Regions from separate parts of the Lentibacillus kimchii genome, predicted to be linked through region 2. Evidence: a T-box and tRNA genes for the amino acid it is inferred to sense, from the RefSeq annotation. Region 2 holds a T-box; the other holds one or more tRNA genes.

Region 1 (10,353 bases), 310 kb from region 2:
TCTATATCGTTGTGCATGCTGCTCCTCCTATGTTATGTACCCCGTTTTGTATAACTGATCTGGATGCAGGATCCCTTTTCGGCCTGTATTGGCGGAAGCCCCTTTTTTAAACCAGGAAGCCATAATACGTTATCATTATTATCAGTGATAACCGGCCACATATCCCTCTCATTTACTGGAATTTTAGCATCAATAAAAATATCTTTCAGCTTTTTGCTTCCATTTAGCCCTGACCAGCGCATACGGTCACCTGAACGGCGCGTCCGTATATGCAACGGCCATGCAACTCCTTGTTCAGGGCACAGATAAACCATATGCCCGTCCGCAACCGTCTGAGCGGTTATAACGGCGGAAAAGCGCGTCCCGCCTGGAATCTCCGTCTCGCCGGGAATGTTCATCACTTTATGGTACGGCTGTGCTGGCGTGTTCTGGAAGTAAAACGTTATGGACGCATAAGATCTAACAAGCTTTAATGATTGCGGAAAGTCAAGCCTGCTGTGACCATGATCATCCATAAGCATCGCAAAAAACTGTTCCTCATGACTATAGGAAATACTATCCTTATTATCCTTATACAGATAATCCAATATTAGATGAAGAGCCCGCCTTTGTAAAGGACGGGAGTACGATTTAAATATATAAATATTGAAACGTGCACACAAACCCGGTCCATCGAAGTTTACGACGTTATGAACCATTTTTCTGGCTTCCTGCTGCAGAAAAAGGTCGTCTTCCTGCAGTGATGCGCTCATATGCCGGATTGTCCGGTGCCAACTATGGTTTTTTGCTTTCAGTAAGGGAAGAATATTATGACGGTAATCATTACGTGTATACGTATCCTTCGCATTGGATGGATCACGTCTCGGTCTCAGAGCATGCTGCCTGCAATAATGTTCAATCTGATCCTTCGTAACGCCTAACAAAGGCCGAATGATTTTACCGGATGCAAATGCACGCTCCAGCGGAATCCCCGCGAGCGACTTAACACTAGCCGAGTGTATAAGCCCCATGAGCATCGTTTCCAGTTGATCGTCAGCATGATGGCCAAACGCCAGATAATCTGCCTGATACAGATTCATCTGTTCAGCAAAAAATTGATAGCGCATATCTCTGGCGGCTTTCTGTGTCCCGATCTGTTTTTCGGCCTGATAGGCTCCTACATCCAGAGACGTCCCGACAAACGCAATACCCCATTCCTGACACGTCTGTCTGACAAAGTTAAGGTCATCGAGTGATTCCTGCCCGCGCAGGCCATGATCAATGGAGACAACAATCAGACGCAAATCCCATATCGTTTGCATGTTATAAAAAAAGTGCAAAAGAGCCATAGAATCCGGTCCGCCCGAAACGGCAAGCAAGACCGTTGTGTGACTGCGGACCATTTGGTGATGCCTTATGAACGCACGAACTGTATTATCCATACGCAGTTCCTTTCCTGATCAGAAAATAGCCTTTTAGTACGTCTATATTTTATCACAATTGCTGAATATGACAAAATGTCACATTACAAACAATGAGGAAACATAGTAAAAAAGCGCTGCCAGAAAGATTCCACTGCCCTCAGCAAATGCCGGGGGTGCTGTTTTGCTGTCATAGGCGTATGCAGAGTGCCTTCTCCGGCTCTGTTTTTGAGTCATAAGTCGTATAACATCACGCCGCATAGCCGCACTTGTCGAGTAGTAGCCGAGAAGCGCCTTTTTAAGCGGCGCTTTGCAGGCGCGAAGCAAGCGGGCATCATTTATTTTTTTCATTAAAGTTGCCTTGGGATTCGTACCTTTTTGAAAGTGATTTGGATACTCGAGCGTTAAAAACACCATGGCCAATGCGAACAAATCATAACTAGGTTCAGCTTTGCGTGAACCCATTCCCCAATAACCGCGATCATAGAATTCCGTATACTCTTTGATCGATCGGCCCATTTTTGTTGTCCCGCCGACATCGATCCAGCGTATTTTTGGCGGCTTTGCAAGCACAAGGAGATTGTCTGTTTTCAAATCCCCGAAGACCCAGCCGGCCTGATGCAGCCGTTCCAGGTCGTCGAGCAGCTGCAGCAGCAAAACACCGATCCATTTAGATCCATGTTTCTTAATAAAATGGCCTAATGGTTCACCCTGCAAGAACTCCATGACATAGAATGCGTATTTTTTTTGCGGCGCTGCCGTCCAGTCGTCAACATCGATTAAAGAAGGCCCAAGACGGGTGCCTTGGACCTTCTCAAGTGACTTTAGGACATTGACTTCCATCATCATGGATGTTGAATTGTCACTGATTTTCAGAGCGGCTTGCCTATCGCCATACACACACAGATAGACTGTGCCAACTGCTCCCTGACCAAGTTTTTTTTGTATCGTATAACGGCGCTGATGCCACTTTCCGGTAATAACGGTGCCAGGTCTGATGCTAGGACTCTGCTTCTTCCACGTCTGCTTCATCGTTGCTCCTCAGCTTTTTTAGCAAACCTTTTTTGCTGAATTGGTGCATGGCTTCCCGTATCGCCGGACCTGTTGGCGTTATGCCGCCGCTTGTCAGTTTAGGAAACACGCTGTTGATGCCATCCAGCCTGGGTGACCAATCAAGAACCTTACCAATGTTTTTGCGCTTTTCCGGAAAATTGTAAATGGCAAAGCGGTTGCGTCCGATCCGGGCATTTAAGCTAACCGATAAATCGGTCAGAGCTTCTTTGACAGTAGGGAGCTTATCATGCATGCTGGCACTCGTATCTGTCAGCACAAGCACCTCCAGATCAGATGTCTCGCCCATATCTTCCACGACTTCCATGATTTCGCCCCGTTTCGCCGGTTCTATTTCATCCAGTGTCTGGTCCGGGCCGAGTATCTGCTCCAGTTCCTGATTGACAACACCCTGCAGGGTCTGAGTCATCGACTGTTTTGTGACAGTTTGGACAGTCTGGGCAAGCGCCTCTTTATAAACAATCTGGCTGATGCCGCTGCCAGATGAGGCAATATCCTCCACTTCCTGCAGTCCTGCAGGCTTTTCTGTCTGATCATCACCAAGAATACCAATAACATTAACGGTTATGCCCTGCTGAGCTGCAAGTGCGGCGGTTACTGACGGATCCTCTCCTCTGTTGGAACAGCCGTCTGTGATTAATAGAATTTGTTTTAACGTCCCTTTTTTCACCTGACATACCTCCCTTTTTATCCACTACCATCATCACCACAATGACTGACGGATATACGTATAAAAAAAGCAGCTCGTATGCACCACGAATCGGAACAATAGCGAACTGCTGTATCATTAGCCAGACAGGGCCATCTAAGTTTCTCCGGCTGCAGCTGGATAAATCGGGATCGATGTCCACTGCGGTGAATTCTTGGTTACTTTCGCCACAACCACCGTCATATCGTCGTTAATAGCTCCCTCACCTGTCCGGACAGCTTCCTCAAGTATTAAATCAGCGATGTCCTGGGGGTCAGCAGTCTCCATAGTCCGGATCCTCTGTTTCAGCCACTCATCCGTACTTTCAGCATGTCTCGGTCCTTCCAGGATACCATCACTCATCATGACTAATATATCCCCCGGCTGCAGCTGTTCACCGACAATTTCCACATCAAATTCCTGAATGATCCCCATAGGCAAATTACTTGCCTCAACATGAATAATCTCATCACCCCGTTTAATAAAACTTTGTGTCGAACCGATCTTCAAAAACTGAACGAATGCATTATGCAGGTTAATCACCGCGAGATCGAGAGTGGCATACATCTCATCTGTTGTGCGCAGGGATAAGATTGAATTAATTGATTTAATCGCCACACTTTCCGGAATCCCTGTCTGTAAAATCTGCTGCAGCAGCCTTAAGGTCTCCTCGCTTTCTTCACTGGCACGATGACCGTTACCCATGCCGTCACTGATCGCCATAGCATATTTGCCTTCTCCAAGTTCAATGGTCCGGTAGCTGTCGCCGGATACAAGACCACCGCCCTTTGCGGCATTGGCAATCCCAGTATCAATCACATATTCCTTTGCTGACCCAAATACCAATTGACAATACCCATTCGGAAACGGTGATACCTCCTCTTGTTTCACAACAATCATTTCATCTAAAATATCAGACAGGACAGGAGCGATCAGCTTTGATCCCTCCCCGCGATAATCATAAAAAGACAGTGTCATTTCAATGTCGACATTTCCTTTTTCCAGCCGGTAAATATCCAGTTTTTCCAGCACAATCCCCATATTTTTTAACGTGCTGATGATCTGCATTTCCTGCGTTTCATGATGTTCACGTTCTTTCATAATTTCATTTGCAAAGTCCTCCATGACCTCTGAGACACCCTGCAATTGATCGGAAACAAACCGCTTGCTTTCCGTCACCTGTTTTTGCAATTGTTTGTTGGCCTCGAATACGGACATTTCTTCCCGCATTGTATTTAATACTTTTTTAGGTTTAACACAGTGATTCTCAAATGCACGAAGCGACTTATGATTTGGTTCATTTCCTTGTTCAATGTCACCCTTCAGATCCTCCATTAACGAATACGTCTTATCGAACTGCTGCTCCCAGCACCGTTCCTTTAAAAAACAGGACTGGCACGTTTTTTCCGTTACCTGACTCAGAAAATAATCAGTCTCACGGCTTCCCGAGTTATCATCGTTTGCTTGTTCCGCTGTCGAAAAGCTTTTCGACAACGCCTCGAATACATTGGAAAATTGCTCAACACGTTTAGCTGTGACATTACGGACTTTCTGCAAATATTGTTCCTGATCCTGGGTATGCTCCTCTGTCCCAGGCACATACCGTGACAGTTTTTTGATCCAGCTTGATGGTGTTAACAGAAACAGGGCAATCGCTATAAGTGTTTCCGTTATAGAAGGCAGGATGCTCGCCGCATCAGCATACAGCACAACCAGAAACGTTCCGACCAGAAGACCGGCACTGACACCGATTTTGTTGCCTTCTTTCAAGAGACCTCCGAGCAAACCGGAAAAAGCAAGCAAACTCATTTGGTAAAGGTTGGCGACATTGGCCAGTGATAAGATCAGGCCAACGACAACACCGACTGTCGATCCGATGGCCGCCCCGCCCACAAATGCCAGAAGCAGGACAAAATACCGGGAAAAAATTTGTTCGATTGATGCCTGATAGACGTCCCAGCCGATTGTTCCGGTCAAAATCGATGCCAGAAGAATAATCAGACAGACAATCTCCTCATTTTTTAAAGTAAGTTTAAAACGCTGTGGTGATAATAACGGGATACTCTGCATAAAGATAAGAACAAGAACCGTTCCTAAAACGCCTTCGACTGTCAAAAGCATCCATTCATAGGATGTCAGCTGTCCCCATACCGAATCAAGAAACAGACGGGGAGCGGCAGTGGCAATAAAAACAAACAGCGGTATTAGAATCTGCTGCTTGTTCACATGTTTAAAAATGCCCGCCAGCAACACAAAGAGGAGCATAGCCAGAGCGATAAAGGCACTGTGAGGCAGGGAAAAGGTAAACGCGCCGGCCAAAATAGCTGCCATCACTTTGGGTGCCTTTTCTCGATGGATAACCCAGACTGCCGCCAAAAATGCAATGGCAAACGGTGATACAACCGACAGAATGACAGCTCGTCCAAGCAAAAAGCCGGCAAGGTAAAACAGCCAGCTCTTTTCAAAGAGTAACTTTTTCATGGATGCAGCGAACTTCATATAACCTTTTTTCCACCAGCCCTGCTGAATGTTAACTCCCTTGGATTCCATTCCCGAGACTGAATTGATCATAGTCTACCACTCCTTCTTGCCATTCATTTAAACACATGCAGCATTCGTTTTTTGTCAAAACATCGGAGCGTATTCCTAAAATCGTTCGACTGGTTTCTTCACTGATAAAAGTTTTCTGCACTTGCCCTGCGTATTCTGTTTAGTGTTGTCGGCTTTTCGACTGCGAGTGGATAACCACATAAATGTTTTCCATTGACACAAAGTGATTGCTGTTGTAAGATGTTTTCTGTGAGTGAATTTGGCGGTGTAGCTCAGCTGGCGAGAGCATACGGTTCATACCCGTAGGGTCGGGGGTTCGAATCCCTCTACCGCCATCAAAACAAAAAGCAGGTGCCACATTTGGAATGTGGCACCTGCTTTTTTAGCATCATTTAACATCAATGGTTCATAGACAGCAAACTGTTAGTCCCGTTTAGCACCTCTGCCTCCGCGTTTAGATTCCGTATGCTTCTTCAATGAGGCTAAACGGTCTTCCGAATCTTTGAGAAACTTGTTCATTTTCGATTCAAACGATTCCGAACGCTGCTGATTCTGCTGACGTGGCGGCCGGTCTTTCGCTTTTTTTATGGAAAGGCCAATCTTCCCATCATCCTGGATATTGAGCACTTTGACCGTAACCTCGTCACCGACGCTCAAAAAGTCGTTAATATCTTTCACATACGTGTCAGCAACCTCACTGATATGCACAAGACCTGTTTTACCTTCCTCAATCTCTACAAAGGCCCCAAAGTGTGTGATCCCGGTTACTTTACCCTGCAGCTTGCTGCCTACTTCGATTGACATAAAAAAAGTGCTCCTCCTTAGAAATTTAACAGATATACTTCTTATATATTATAGCCAGTTGTGTGAAAGTGTGTCAATAATCGGGCTTTTCTCCAGGGATATTGAAAATTAATTCATCTTTTTTAGAGAAGAAATAGTTTGTCCGTGCGATATCCAGGACATAGTCCTCGTTATTAAGCAAATCAATTTCATTCCGAAGACTGTCTTCTTTATCCTCAAGTGCAGCCAATTCACTTTGCAATGCTTCGTGCTGTTCCTTTTTTTCCGTATAAAGCGCTTGCTGATTAACATGATAAACCGCCAGGCTGCCAATAGCTAGGGCCATCAGAAGTGAAAATAGAACCAGCCGGCGTATCAGCCGTTTTTTCTTGCGGGCCTGTCGTTCGACATAAGCATCATACTCCTGCATATAATGTGATTCCAGCCGAGTCACATCTTTCTTCTGGAATGGCACAGGCCTACCTCCTTTTGAACATTATGTGTTGGATCCATTTTTTGCATCTATTCTTTATTGTACTATAAAATCCTGCTAATTTGTGTATCTTTTTTTGTATTGTTTGAGGAAGCATCTGGAATCCCAGTCGCAACAGCCAAGAAACCGGCACCCAAAAGACCTTCAGGATAAAACGAAGCAAATGCCACAGCCATTTGCCCATAAACCCGACGGCTGCAAGCAGCAATTGCACGCTAAACACAATTGGAGTCACGATGACCGCCCTGATAATCCGCGTCAGCATACGATGAATTGCCGCCATAACATAAATGACATACTCCAGCAGCCGTTTATACAGACTAGCCGCAAGAGCTTGGTAGATAGCAAATCCCAGTACCAGGGCTGCAAACACATAGAAACGCAGCTCACCGCTGTTGACCCGGAACAATATGTAATACAGCAGCAGGGTCTGCGTCAGCCAGAAACTGATTTCCATAACATAAACCAGAAAAGCACGTTCCCGCCAGTAGATGGAAAGACGCCGAAATGTCTCCAGCGCCATTCCCAGCCAAAACCCACCAGCTGCCATGGAAATCATGGTCAAAAACTGCACATCAAGTGTCATTTGAATAACTTGCTAAAGAAGCCTTTAGCTTTCTCCTGCTGGTGCTCGTCAACATAGGAAAGCTCGTACACCTTGCCCTTAATCGTAACCAGGCCGTCACTTACATCCAGATTTTTCATATGCAGATTCTGGCCGCGGACAATTAAGTAGCCCATGACAGTCTCCAGTAAAAATTCCTCATTATCAAAACTGTCGACTTCTTTGACGCCGGTTATTTCCAGATCTTTGCGGTTATTCATTTTGACCGTATGGCTGTCTTGTGTCGCATATGTCTGCTGTTTAACAGACTGCTGTTCATAGTCACTCATATGCCTCGCCCTCCAATCACTATTACTGTATGACAGAAGGGACAAGGATAGAACCTAATTCACATGTTCTTCATGGGTCACCCGGTACATCGTTTCGGCTTCATCTTTTTTCGCATCTTCTCTTAAATTTGTCACGTCCAGCGTAACCACTTTCTGGCCAAATTTAATCACCAGTTCATCGCCTTCAGAAAGAACAGTCGACGCCTTTGCCGGCTGTCCGTTTATCGTAATCCGCCCCTGGCCTGCAATTTCTTTAGCCAAGGGTCTGCGTTTAACAAGTCTTGAAACCTTTAAAAATTTATCCAGCCGCAATCCAATCACTCTCTTTCCTTTGCTTGATTCCAGTACAGATCCATTTCTTCCTGTGATGTCTGATTCACCGTTTTCCCCTGCTCATTAAGAGCCTGTTCAATAAAGGTAAAACGCGACATAAATTTCGTGTTTGCCTGCTGGAGGGCTAGTTCCGGGTTGATGCTGTAACCTCGCGCCAGATTGGCAATGACAAATAAAACATCGCCAATCTCCGCCTCGATCTCCGTGTGCGTTTCCTGGCGAATAGCCACCTGCACCTCGTCCAGCTCTTCCTGGAACTTCTCCCATATGCCTTGGATATCATCCCAGCCAAATCCGACTTTGGCAGCCTTCTTCTGTAATTTGAACGCCTTAGCCAGACCAGGAAGACCAGCTGGCACCCCATCTAAAACAGACGTCCGCGTTTCGCCTTTTTCTTCCTGTTTCAGTGCGTCCCATGTCTTAGCAACGTCTGGCTCGGTTTCAGCCGACTGATCAGCAAACACATGCGGATGACGATGAATCATTTTGTCAGTCAGCGAACGTATAACATCATCGGCCGTAAAATAGCCGTTATCGTCACCAATCTGACTATGCAGCATAACCTGCAGCAAGAGATCACCCAGCTCCTCCACTATACCGTCATCATCCTGCTGATCAATCGCCTCCAGTAACTCATAGACTTCCTCGATTGCATACATGCGCAATGACTCATGTGTCTGGGCACGATCCCAGGGACAGCCGCCAGGAGCCCGCAATTGTCTGATCACCTCGCGCATCTGGGCAAATGTATGATGAAGCAAGGCATCCGGTACAGGCGGAATATAAATAGATGTGAGATTATGGACATCCGTGAAGGAACGGTCCAGCTCATCCAGCTGCACATCTGTTATCCTTTCTTCAAAGCTGCCAGCTGAGGCAACAATTTTGACTGGGTAATCGTGCGGCAGATCCTCCAGCAGGGTCAGTTTAACATTGGCTGCGGTCATCTGATCATAGACCTGAGCGAACACAATATGATGACGATAATCCAATTGCCGCCGTTCAAAATGAAGGCCATCAACAAATTGCAAGCCATCGATCGGGTCAATTTTAAGTGAAGCGAATAACGCATCAAGATAACTGTCTCCGCCAATGATGTTCACAGGCACCTCATCCTGATCCAACAGCAGCTGAACGGTCTTCTCCGCCAGCATAGGATGACCCGGAACCGCATAGACAAGCGACTGCTGCGCGGCCGTCATCAGAAGCGTATCAGTCATTTGCTGATAGACGTCCGCAAATTGATCCATTTCCTCATAAATATAATCAAATGACTGGAAACGGATATCCTCTTCCTCGAATTGTCTGACTGCCGGATGATCAGCTGTGCGCACATAAACAGCTGATGTCTGGCTCTTCAGTTTCTTATAAATACCAAGCGGCACCTGGTCTAAATCACCAGCACCAAGTCCAATAATATCGATTGTATAGGCCATTAGGAATTCCTTTCTTTATGGAGTCGAATGAATAACCAGCCAAGCGGCAGCCGCGACAGATCCTGCTCACGGAAAGCCCCGAGACGCAGCAAAAGGCCAGAATAAATCGCCGCCCCCGCAAGCGCCATTGTGATAACGTAAACAGCTGAACCGGCTCTTGAGACAATTGGGCCTGTCAGGTAATGAACTCCCAGAATAAAACCGATCATGCCTGCCAGAGCAAGCAGAAGCGCCAGCCAGTTAACCTGCTGCAGCACCTTTAATTCGGGTAATTTCCGTCTCAGAGAAACGATCATCAATCCCGCGAACATCGTTAAGCTGAGAACAGTAGCCAAAGCGCTTCCGGTGATCCCGAAAAAAGGAACCAAAGCATAATTGGCTGTCCATTTTAGGCAAAAAGCAATGGCAACAAAAGCGGCCGTCCGCTTCATATAGCCTAAGCCCTGCAGAATTGAGGCAGCAGTTATCCCAATCGAGCTGAGAAAAACTGCAAGCGCGAGCAGTCTTAAAGCATCTGTCCCGTTTGTATTCTGAAACAGCAGCCGGTTGGTTTCCGGAAAAATTATGATCAATCCAGCAGTCGCCCCAATCGCTAAATAAAAGCTGATTAAACTGGCACTGCGAATCAACTGATGCATCATGTCAGGTTCTTGTTTTAGCTTATCACCCGATAGAGCGGGAAGCAATGCCAAAGCAAATGACGAA
Region 2 (10,353 bases):
GTAGTGACTTAATAAATAAAGAAGCAATGTCTTTTGGACAGATGACTCCTTTCTTAGGTAGTAAAGCGTTCGATTCTTTGAAACTATATTTTGTACTAAAGAATTTAGGATCTAAGAAGATAGGAGAATTGGTAGATTATAGGTATGATTTGGCTAGTTATTTCGCTGAAAAAATTGATTCTGAAAATTGTTTTGTACGGATAAATGAAGTAACTGTAAACAGCGTTGTCTTTGTTTATAAGCCTGAAGAAGAAATAGAGAATATTGATGCTTTTAATACATTGCAGAAAAGCATTCATCAAAGACTTTGGCAAGAAGGAGATCAGTACTTACATACATTTACCTTGCACGACCCAAGTCAAAAGTTATCAAGTGATAAAAGTGTAAAGTGGCAGATGCTTAGGTTATTTATAGGGAACCCTTTAACAGAAGAAAGTAATATTAATAGATTAATGTCTAATGTAAAAAAGATTGCTGAAGAGGAGTACTCCAAGCTATTCGTTGAAAATTTGTAGAGAGGTTAAAAAATTATGCAAAGTAGAGTCGAAGATACAAAATATAACATTAATTATATTAAGAGAGCGAATTTCATAATTCATAGCCCTTGCGGCGCAAGGACTTAAAAACGTAAAAAAGGAAGTACCTCCCCAAATCTTGTATAATGGTAGTTGAACTAAAACATCCATAGAGATTGGAGGAATACTTCCTATGACTATTATACGACAACCAAGCTTATTTAGCATCCAAGAACTTTATGACATGGAACCTACCCAAAAGTATGAGGCGATCATTTCCGCCGTTGATTTGGATGCCATTTATCACGACATGGCTAAAAAATCCCGTTTGGGCGCGCCTGAAGAGCTGAATGTTGCAGCGATGATTATTTCCGTTTTCATTCGGTATGTTGAACGCATCCCAACCATAAAAGACCTGAAAAAACGCTTAGATGATGATATTGCCTTCAAATTGAATTGTGGATTTCTGGTTTCAGACAAGATTCCTTCGGAAGCTTCCTATTCCCGCCTTTTAACCAAGCTGAGCGAGTCAGATGCATTGGAAAAGGCCCAGGAAAAAGTTGTTCTTCAAGCCATTGCCGAAGGCTTTATCGCTGATGATACAGTCGCCATCGATGCGACTCATTTCGAAGCACGTGATCAGGCCCCGCCTAAAGAAGAAAAGGCAAAGCCGGAACCGAAAAAACGCGGCCGTAAATCCAGGGAAGAGCGTGACCAATGGCTCCAGGAACAAGCTGAGAAAGAAGCGAATCTGCCTCTTTATGACAGGAAAATCGAAGCTCAACTGGATGCATCTTTAACAGAACTTCGAGACGGTGTTCCCCGGGATCCCCAATGGGGGATCAAGAAAAACAGCGAAGGCAAAAATACATTCTGGTTTGGCTATAAAGGACATCTGGCTGTCGGCACATCAAGTCAATACATTTTACAGGCCCTTTTCTCATCAGGAAATCTAAATGATGGAAAAGCCGCAATTCCTTTATTGAAGGGGATGAATGAACGCTTGCCTCTTTCAAACTTGCGTTATCAGACGATGGATGCGGGTTATGATTTTGAACCGATTTACACGCAGGTCTATCGAATGGGCCAGCAATCTATCATTGCCTATAATAAACGCAATGAATCGGAACCCATAGGGTTTGATAAATATTTTGCCCCAACATGTTTCCGTGAACATTCGTACCGTTATGAAAGTTACGATGCCAAACATGAAACCCTGAAGTACACAAACCCAAAGGAATGCAAAGACTGCCCTTTAGCCCATGAAGACATATGCCAGAAAGTATTCAAGATGAAAATCACTAAAGACCTCAGGCGATACACAGCCCCGGCACGGGGCTCTAAAGCTTGGAACACCATCTACAAGCGCCGATCAGCCGTTGAACGTGTCAATGCCTATTTAAAGGAATTCTTTCAGCTCAACAATGTTCGCCATCGTTCAGGGAAACGCGCTCAGATCCATTTTGATATCGTTACGTTGATGTATAATGCATCGAAATTAGCCGCAGACCGCATTGATGCCGCGTTAAAGCAGCAGCAGGCTGCTTAGAGGAATTTTAAAAAAATACACATTAGAAATTCTGCAGGTCTTTGCGTTTTTAATAAGAGCAATTATGAAATTGATTCAAGAGTTATTTAAATGATTTTTTTGAAGACGATGAATTGTTAGTTGCATTAGTATATGGTTCACAAAGTCACAAGAGATTAACAAATAGCAATTCAGATCTAGATATGATGTTTGTCGTTAAAGATGGATTTAAGAGGTCTAAAAAGAATAAACTTATCAGGGAATACTGCAAAATGAGTGAGTTTTTGGGCTTGCCGTTAGATACTGAGGTTCCATATGAAAATAAGTTGATTGTAACTACAAGTGAGGTTGCATCAGCTTTAAAAGGTAGACAATTTTGGGATAACAAATCAGTTTCCATTCCAAGCATAGAGCATACTGAGGAATTTTTGAACTCAGTAAATGTAAAGTATAGGTTAATTCTATCTGCTTTTACGACAGTTCCTTATTTAATTGAAGGAGATATTAAACTAATAAAATCTATCGAAGAATTAGCGTTCTTAAGATTAATTAAATTATTTGAAGCTATTACAGATAAACATGCTTTCTTAATCGAAGAACTAGTGAATTTTTTAGTGACAGATGGAGATGTAAGTGGAAAAGATTATTTGGGATATAAAAGTAACGATATAAATATAGAGGCTTATAGAGCTTTTATTAATGGTCAATTGACAAATTTACATGAATCTGTAGAACTAACTAGTGGTCACTTTAAAATCGAGTCATTAAACAAATTATTCGATGAAAAATACCAAGAGTTTTTGTCGTTGGGAGGAAAAGAACAATATGTATAATATCATTCAAGAATTTAGAGACATAGCGAAAAAAAAACCAAAGCAAACTGCTTTGATAGATGATTCAAATAGTTACAGTTATGAGCAGGTTGAAAAATACACAAATTATTTGGCAGACCATTTTCAAAATGAATTAGGTATTAAAAGGGAGCAGGTTGTACCATTATTTATGAAGCCTAGTAATACATTAATCCTTACTATTCTAGCTCTATATAAGGCTGGTGCTGCTTACCTTCCGATTTCGATTAAATTTCCTCAAGATAGAATTAATTTTCTTATTGAGGATTCTAAGTCGGATATTGTTTTAACTAACACAAATATTGATTGTCAATTAAGCAAAATTAATTATATAAATGTAAACTCTATAACAATTCAAAGAAAAGAGAGTTTTACAATAGTAGACTCTAACTTGGCGTATATAATCTATACTTCGGGTAGTACAGGTAATCCAAAAGGAGTCTGTGTTTCCCAAGACAATTTGTCTCATATTTTAAGAAATATGCAAAAGTATTATCCAGTAAATACGAAAGACCGTTACCTACTAACTACGCCATACACATTTGATGTGTCCGTAGCTGAAATTTTTGGTTGGATAAAGGGACAAGGATCTTTAGTTATTTCATCATTTGAGTCTACAAGTGATTTTAAAAAGATTGTTCCTTATATCGGTGAATATGGAGTAACACATATGGCAGTATCCCCCTCTATATTAGAAGTTATTTTGAATACTTCCACTAATAAAGAATTAGACATAATGAATGATAATTTAAAATATCTGATGGTAGCCGGAGAGGAGTTCAAAGTAAGTTTAGTATCAAAAGTGTTGGATATGTTACCCAATGTTGAGACATTTAACTTGTATGGACCTACAGAAAATACTATTTATACAACTCACTATAAAATCAGTAATAAAAACGAGGATATTAACTCTGTACCCATCGGGAAAGAGTTGGATGATGTTAAGGTTCATTTACTAAGGGATGATTTCAGTAAATGTGATTTCGGTGAAATAGGTGAACTGTATATTTCAGGAGAAGGTGTGGCCCAAGGTTATGCAGGCAAGGAGGATTTAACAAAAGCTAATTTTATAGAGTATAAGAATGATGAAAGGTATTATAAAACTGGTGACTTAGGCTATAGAGATTACGATGGAAACATTTATTTTAAGGGTAGAATAGATAATCAAGTGCAAATTAATGGGATTAGAATAGAGCTAGGAGAGATTGAAAGCTTAATAGAGAAAAATATTAGAGAAATTAAATTCAGTAAGGTGATTTATGAAAATAAAAAATTATATTGTTTTTATATTCCCCATTTTCATGAAACGCTTAAAAAGACATACCTTAAGGAGAAATTGCAAAATATAATGCCATCTTACATGGTACCGAACATCTTGCAAGAAGTAGAAGAATTTCCTTTTAATGTTAATGGCAAAATTGATATTCAAAAGCTATTACAATCTACTAGAGGTAATGGTGAAAATGAGAATGACAAGAACGAAGTGTTATCTGAAAATGAAGAGAAAATACGAACAATCTTTAGCAATATTTTAAATTCATCAAATATAAGTAAATTTGAGAATTTCTTTGACTTAGGTGGAGATTCATTAGATAATATTCAAGCGATTATCTCTATAGAAGAGGAGTTTTCATGTGTTTTGGATGATGACTTTATGTACAATTACCCAACGGTCAAAGAGATAGGCAGTTACTTTGGGGACAGTAATAAAAATATAGGTAAAGCTGAATTTACCAATGGACTCATTGAAGACACAATATCTGATATCGAACGAACTATTGAAGTAAATAATTCCTTGATAAATACATCAAAACAAACTGATAAGCATGGGACTTACTATTATCAGAAAGCTTATATTCACCATAAATTCGACAGTAATATAGAAGTAGAGATGAAAGTGAAAAAGTCTAGAGAAATTGGAGAGATTGTAGAAGCTATAAGGAAAATTATTAGTAATAATTTATTGTTGAGATGTACTCTGGACTTTGAAGGCGAAGGACTTTACTTTAAAGAATTTTGCGATTTAGACCAGGTAAGAATACCAGTATACGATATAAACGAGACAGATTCGTTGAAAGAAATTAAAGACACTATACATGAAAACTTATCTAACAACCATCTTAATTCTATCTTACATCAGCCTGTTATTATTTTTAATGGTAAAGAATTCAATGTAGTGTGGGTCTTATCACACAATATTGCAGATTTCTCTAATGTGCATGTTTTGAAAAGTCAATTTCATAAGATATTGAGAAATGAAGATTATAAAGATAATAATGGAAATTATTTTGACTTCATCGAATATATTTCTGAAAATAATGAAAGACCAAAGGAAGTTCTTGACTATGATATTACTAAACAAATTGATCGGGCCAATAAAATTGATGATTGGAAAGAAAAAGTCAATAGTGGGCTGACAGTATTGAGGTATGCCAACAATACTCAAAAATCCTCTAATGAAACTATAAATGAAATTAATTATTATACTAGCAAACTATTGCTTGAACAACTTGGCGAGAATGAGTTATCATTTAGAAGTATATTCAATATAAGATCGTTTGAGAAGTTTGATTTTAACAGTGAACTAGGTGACTTCCATTCTTCAATAACGTTCCCTGCTTTCAAAGCTGAAAATTATACAGATTATTTACAGAGAATAAACAATATTCTTGATTTATACAAAACAGGGTTTAATCCTATGTACACTGCTTACAAAGATTATCCATTTATGAATGATTATCAAAGTAAACTTAGTGAGATCTATGATAAGAATCCTATCTTGCAAACAAATTACTTAGGGAATATTAAAGGAAATGAGCTTTATGAAACAATTAAATCCTTAAACAAAACTCTGGAACAACTTGAAAAATTCCCTATTAATAGAATATATGTAACAGCTTTCACAACTCAAGGTTTTGTGTACTTAGTGTTTCTAACAAATCCCAACTTTGGTGAAAAAATTCTAACAGATAATGGTATTGAAGTCCTCTCGCTGGAAAAAGATTTTTCTTTTTCAAACTGATTATTTGTTTTAATCATTCAGAAAACTTCTATTGCATGATATAATCACGCGGTATAATAAATAAATAAAAGCAATGAAGAGGAAAGTAAATTGATGTTATTTTTCTACAGAGAACTTCTATATGCTGAGAAGAAGTGAAAAATCGTTAATTGAATATGACCTCAGAGCTGCATAGTCGATATTCATTTTTTGAATTAGACTTTGACGAGATTAGTCACTTGTTACAAATGACGAAGTATAAATGAAATTGTACCATGTACTTCTAGAGGCTAATAGTGTGAATTATTAGTGAATTAAGGTGGTAACACGAGATCTCTCGTCCTTTTGACAAAATGAACTTATGTCTGAGGTTGAGAGGTCTTTTTTTATAAGGAGGATTATAAAGATGAATGTTTTTATAGGTGGAGCTTGGCCATACGCTAACGGTTCCTTGCACTTAGGGCATATCTCGAGTCTTTTACCGGGGGACATACTGGCTAGGTATTTTCGTTCAAAAGGGGAAGAGGTATTATTTGTATCTGGTAGTGATTGTAATGGAACACCAATTGCTATACAAGCTAAAAAAGAAGGACTTTCTACGCAAGAACTTTCAGATAAATATCATCGTGAGTTCAAGAGAAGTTTTGAAAACTTAGGATTTTCGTATGATATGTACAGTAGGACTGATGGAGAAGAGCACCATGAGGTAGTGAAAGAAGTATTCCTGAGATTGTTAGAAGAAGAACAGCTTTACTTGAAAGAAGTTGAACAATGCTATTGTGATTTTTGTGAGCAATTCTTGCCTGATAGGTTTGTAGAAGGTGAATGTCCGTATTGTAACCACGACGCAAGGGGAGATCAATGTGACAATTGCTCAAAAATATTAGATCCTTCTGATTTATTTAATCAGAGGTGTAAAGTGTGTCATGGAAGTCCAGTTTCTAAAAAGACTGAACACTTCTACCTTAAATTAAGTACTTTTCAGAAGGAACTCGAACAATTTGTCAAATCAGCAAAAGATCAAAATAGATGGAGAGATAATGCTATCCAATTAACTGAAAGATATTTGGAGGAAGGATTGCATGATCGAGCTGTTTCTAGAGATTTACCCAACGGTGTTAGTGTGCCTGTAAATGGCTATGAAAATAAAAAGATTTATGTTTGGATAGAGGCTGTCTCTGGTTATTATTCTGCCAGTAAAGAATGGGCTAAACTTAACAATAAAGATATTAATCAATTCTGGAATGAAGATACTGTATCGTATTATGTACACGGGAAAGATAACATACCTTTCCACACGATTATATGGCCCTCCATATTGTCCGGTATAAATAATAAATCTCTTCCTGACTATATCATATCCAATGAATACTTAACTCTTGAACAAAGAAAACTCTCAACTAGTAAAAATTGGGCTGTTTGGGCAGAAGATTTATTAAGCAAGTATCATCCAGATTCTATTCGGTATTTCTTAACAGTGAATGCGCCTGAAAGTAGAGATGCTAATTTTTCTTTTAGAGAATTTATATACAGCCACAATAGTGAACTACTCGGGGCATACGGAAATTTTGTAAATAGAGCCTTAAAATTTATTAATAAATCATATGAGGGAATTACACCTAAAGGAGAACTTGATGTTGAGATTCGAAAAATGGTTCAATCACTTTACGAGAGAATAGGGCATCTCATTTCTGATGGTAAGTTTAAAAAAGCTCTTGAAGAGATATTTGATTTTATTCGGTACGCAAACAAATATTTTGATGAAGAACAGCCTTGGATTCAAATAAAGGAGGACATTCCCTCGTGTAATGATACGATGGCTTCTTGTGTCTACATTATTGCTAATCTTTCTAAGCTTCTCAGCCCTTTCCTTCCATTTTCAAGTAAGAAAGTCCAAGAAATGCTAAATTTAAACAGCTCAGGTTGGGAAGAGTTGCTAGTATCAGGTATAGTCTTAAATGATGTAAAGCCTTTATTTGAAAGAATTGATAATAATAGAATTGAAGAAGAATTAACTGATTTGTATGATGGTATGCTAAAATAATTTAGTAAGATAGTGTTGTTTTTTCAGTGTTTATCGTGATATGCATACCGGATAATTCATGTAATAGTACTATCATACCGACACTTGAAACTGAAAGATTGTTAATACGTCCTTATAATCTAAATGATGCAGGAAGTGTAGAGGAGTTAGCTGCTGACAAAGAAGTGGCAGAAACTACTGTGGCAATACCACCCCCTCTATCCAAATGGACTTGCAGATACATGGATAAGTAAGCACCAAAAAAGGCTAAAGATATAGGTAACTATACGTTCGCTGTGATCTGAAAATCAACTGATGAACTTACGGGAGCTTTAACCTTCAGAGTAGACAGTGAAGGAAATAAAGCGGGAATAGGATATTGGTTTGGAGTGAAATATTGGGGGAGCAGTTATTGCACAGAAGCAGCCAATAGCTTTTTGGATTTTGGATTTAAAGTGTTAAATATAAATAAGTTTAAAGTGGACCCCATTGTCAAGACAATATTATTAAAAATTTAAGGTGGGTCATTCTTGTTCCTTGTCCATCTTATTCAGCCTAACCTTCCATGGGAAAGACAATACTCAAAGATGGAAAGGAAGAATGACCTATTCATAGTACATCGTAGCTGGTGTTTCATAGGATAAGGATTGATGTGGGCGTTCATGGTTGTAAAAGTTGATATACTCTCGAATGTTAAAGCGGGCTTCTCTCGGTGTCTCATAGGCTTTGAGATAGACTTCCTCATACTTGAGGTTACGCCAAAAACGCTCAGTGATGATGTTATCTAAAGCTCGGCCTTTTCCATCCATACTTATTTGAACCGTTTGATCTTTCAGCCTCTGGATGTATTGGGAACTTGTAAAATGACTGCCCTGATCGCTGTTGAAAATAACCGGCTTTGCTTGTGAAAATGCTTGATCCACGGCTTGTAACACAAAGTCCATTTCAAGTGTTTGATCCAGCGCCCAACTAATGATAAAGCGTGAATACCAATCGATGATGGCGGTTAAATACATCCAACTTTTCTGTAATCGAATATACGTTATATCGATTCCCCATACCTGATTGGGGTGCCTTACCTTCACTCCTTTCAGTAAATAAGGATAGATTCGATGTTGTAGATTTCGCTTGCTTAGGTTAGGTCCGGGATAGATGGCTTGAATGCCCATCTCACGCATATGACGTTGAACGCGTTTTCGGTTAATATTCACTCCTTCCAGTTGAAGATGGGCCGTTATCCTACGAGAACCATAGAAGGGGAACCTCGTATATATTTCATCAATTCGGTGTTTCACAGCTACATCTTCAGGCGATGGTAATACCGGCTGATCGTACAGACTGGTTCGATTCAAGCTTAATAATTCGGCTTGTTTGGTAATGGACAGGTTCGAATCCTGCCATTCCATCATCTCTATGCGCGTTTGTCTAGTCGTAGTAGATGCCAGATTTTTTTTTGATCCACGACAATTCCGTGGTTAATCGGCCTACTTCTGCATATAGATTTTCCATCTTTTCTTCGTAGGCAGCTTTTTCTTTTTCATGATTTTTGTTCTGTTTCTGAAACATCTGTGGCATTTGATCTAGAAACTGTTTTCGCCACTGGCGCAATTGATTGACATGGACCCCCTGTTCAGAAGAAATTTCATTCAATGTTTTCTCTTCTTTTAAGATTTCCAAGACAACTTGTGCTTTAAAATCTGATGAATATCGTTTTCGTTTCATAAACCTACCTTAACACAACCTTTCTTACTGTCTGAAATCTTGGGTCCATTATAGTTATTGGTAACCCAACACCAGAGGATATTTTATCAGATGATAAAGATGTAGATATATTTTTAATGGATGGTACGGTCTATACAAATGCAGAGGATATCGAATGGGTAAATGAAGAAGAGCTCAATACGGGCGAAAAAGTCGGCGAAATTAAAAATCAAACCGACGATAATGGAGGATTTGATAACTTTACTGCTTCAAAATTACCTGCTGGAACCGAAATATATAAATCTGAGGAAAAGAATGGTCCAATTTACATTGTAAAATTAAATGGTAAAGAAATTCCATATATAGGTTTACTAGAAGGCTAACTAAACTACCGCAAACGGGCGCCATTCCGGAACAAAACCTGCTGCGCCTTCTATTGGTTTAAAGGACCATTTAATTAAATAGATCTTATTAAAAATTATTCGCATATATTGAGGGGTGTTAGATTGACAGATGTAACTGATACAAAGGAATTTGAAAATATTTTAAATAAAGTTGATAACCTTGCCTGCAAAAATGCTAGATCATTGTTAAAAATTATTTATGGCTTTGTTAACACTGCAATGACCGGGAACGGTGGAGATAATGTGAAGTTGGAAACTTTAGATAAGATATCAAAAATTTATAAAGACGTTCCAGACATGAAAAGCCTAATGGACGGAGACAATTCTGGG

What was found. A T-box is a leader RNA that pairs with one kind of tRNA and senses whether it is charged. The one in region 2 lies ahead of metG (methionine--tRNA ligase), so its partner is inferred to be a tRNA-Met.
Region 1: it encodes a tRNA-Met, which carries the amino acid that the T-box ahead of metG (methionine--tRNA ligase) is inferred to sense. The anticodon was not compared.

Annotation. Positions count from the first base shown of each region.
Region 1 is NZ_AP043934.1:131,359-141,711, reverse strand. Features, by position in the region: gene hpt (hypoxanthine phosphoribosyltransferase) at 1-17, opposite strand, end outside; gene tilS (tRNA lysidine(34) synthetase TilS) at 33-1,421, opposite strand; gene ACZ444_RS01020 (protein kinase domain-containing protein) at 1,500-2,432, opposite strand; gene ACZ444_RS01015 (VWA domain-containing protein) at 2,401-3,141, opposite strand; gene spoIIE (stage II sporulation protein E) at 3,277-5,730, opposite strand; tRNA gene ACZ444_RS01005 (tRNA-Met) at 5,971-6,044, shown strand; gene ACZ444_RS01000 (S1 domain-containing RNA-binding protein) at 6,133-6,513, opposite strand; gene ACZ444_RS00995 (FtsB family cell division protein) at 6,587-6,967, opposite strand; gene yabQ (spore cortex biosynthesis protein YabQ) at 6,972-7,571, opposite strand; gene yabP (sporulation protein YabP) at 7,568-7,879, opposite strand; gene ACZ444_RS00980 (RNA-binding S4 domain-containing protein) at 7,934-8,191, opposite strand; gene yabN (bifunctional methyltransferase/pyrophosphohydrolase YabN) at 8,197-9,648, opposite strand; gene ACZ444_RS00970 (putative polysaccharide biosynthesis protein) at 9,648-10,353, opposite strand, start outside.
Region 2 is NZ_AP043934.1:438,417-448,769, forward strand. Features, by position in the region: gene ACZ444_RS02755 (pyridoxal phosphate-dependent decarboxylase family protein) at 1-515, shown strand, start outside; gene ACZ444_RS02760 (IS1182 family transposase) at 709-2,064, shown strand; gene ACZ444_RS02765 (hypothetical protein) at 2,316-2,876, shown strand; gene ACZ444_RS02770 (non-ribosomal peptide synthetase) at 2,869-5,916, shown strand; T-box leader at 5,981-6,243, shown strand; gene metG (methionine--tRNA ligase) at 6,302-7,939, shown strand; gene ACZ444_RS02780 (GNAT family N-acetyltransferase) at 8,290-8,436, shown strand; one part of gene ACZ444_RS02785 (IS3 family transposase) at 8,524-9,373, opposite strand; one part of gene ACZ444_RS02785 (IS3 family transposase) at 9,372-9,640, opposite strand; gene ACZ444_RS02790 (hypothetical protein) at 9,757-10,002, shown strand; gene ACZ444_RS02795 (hypothetical protein) at 10,126-10,353, shown strand, end outside.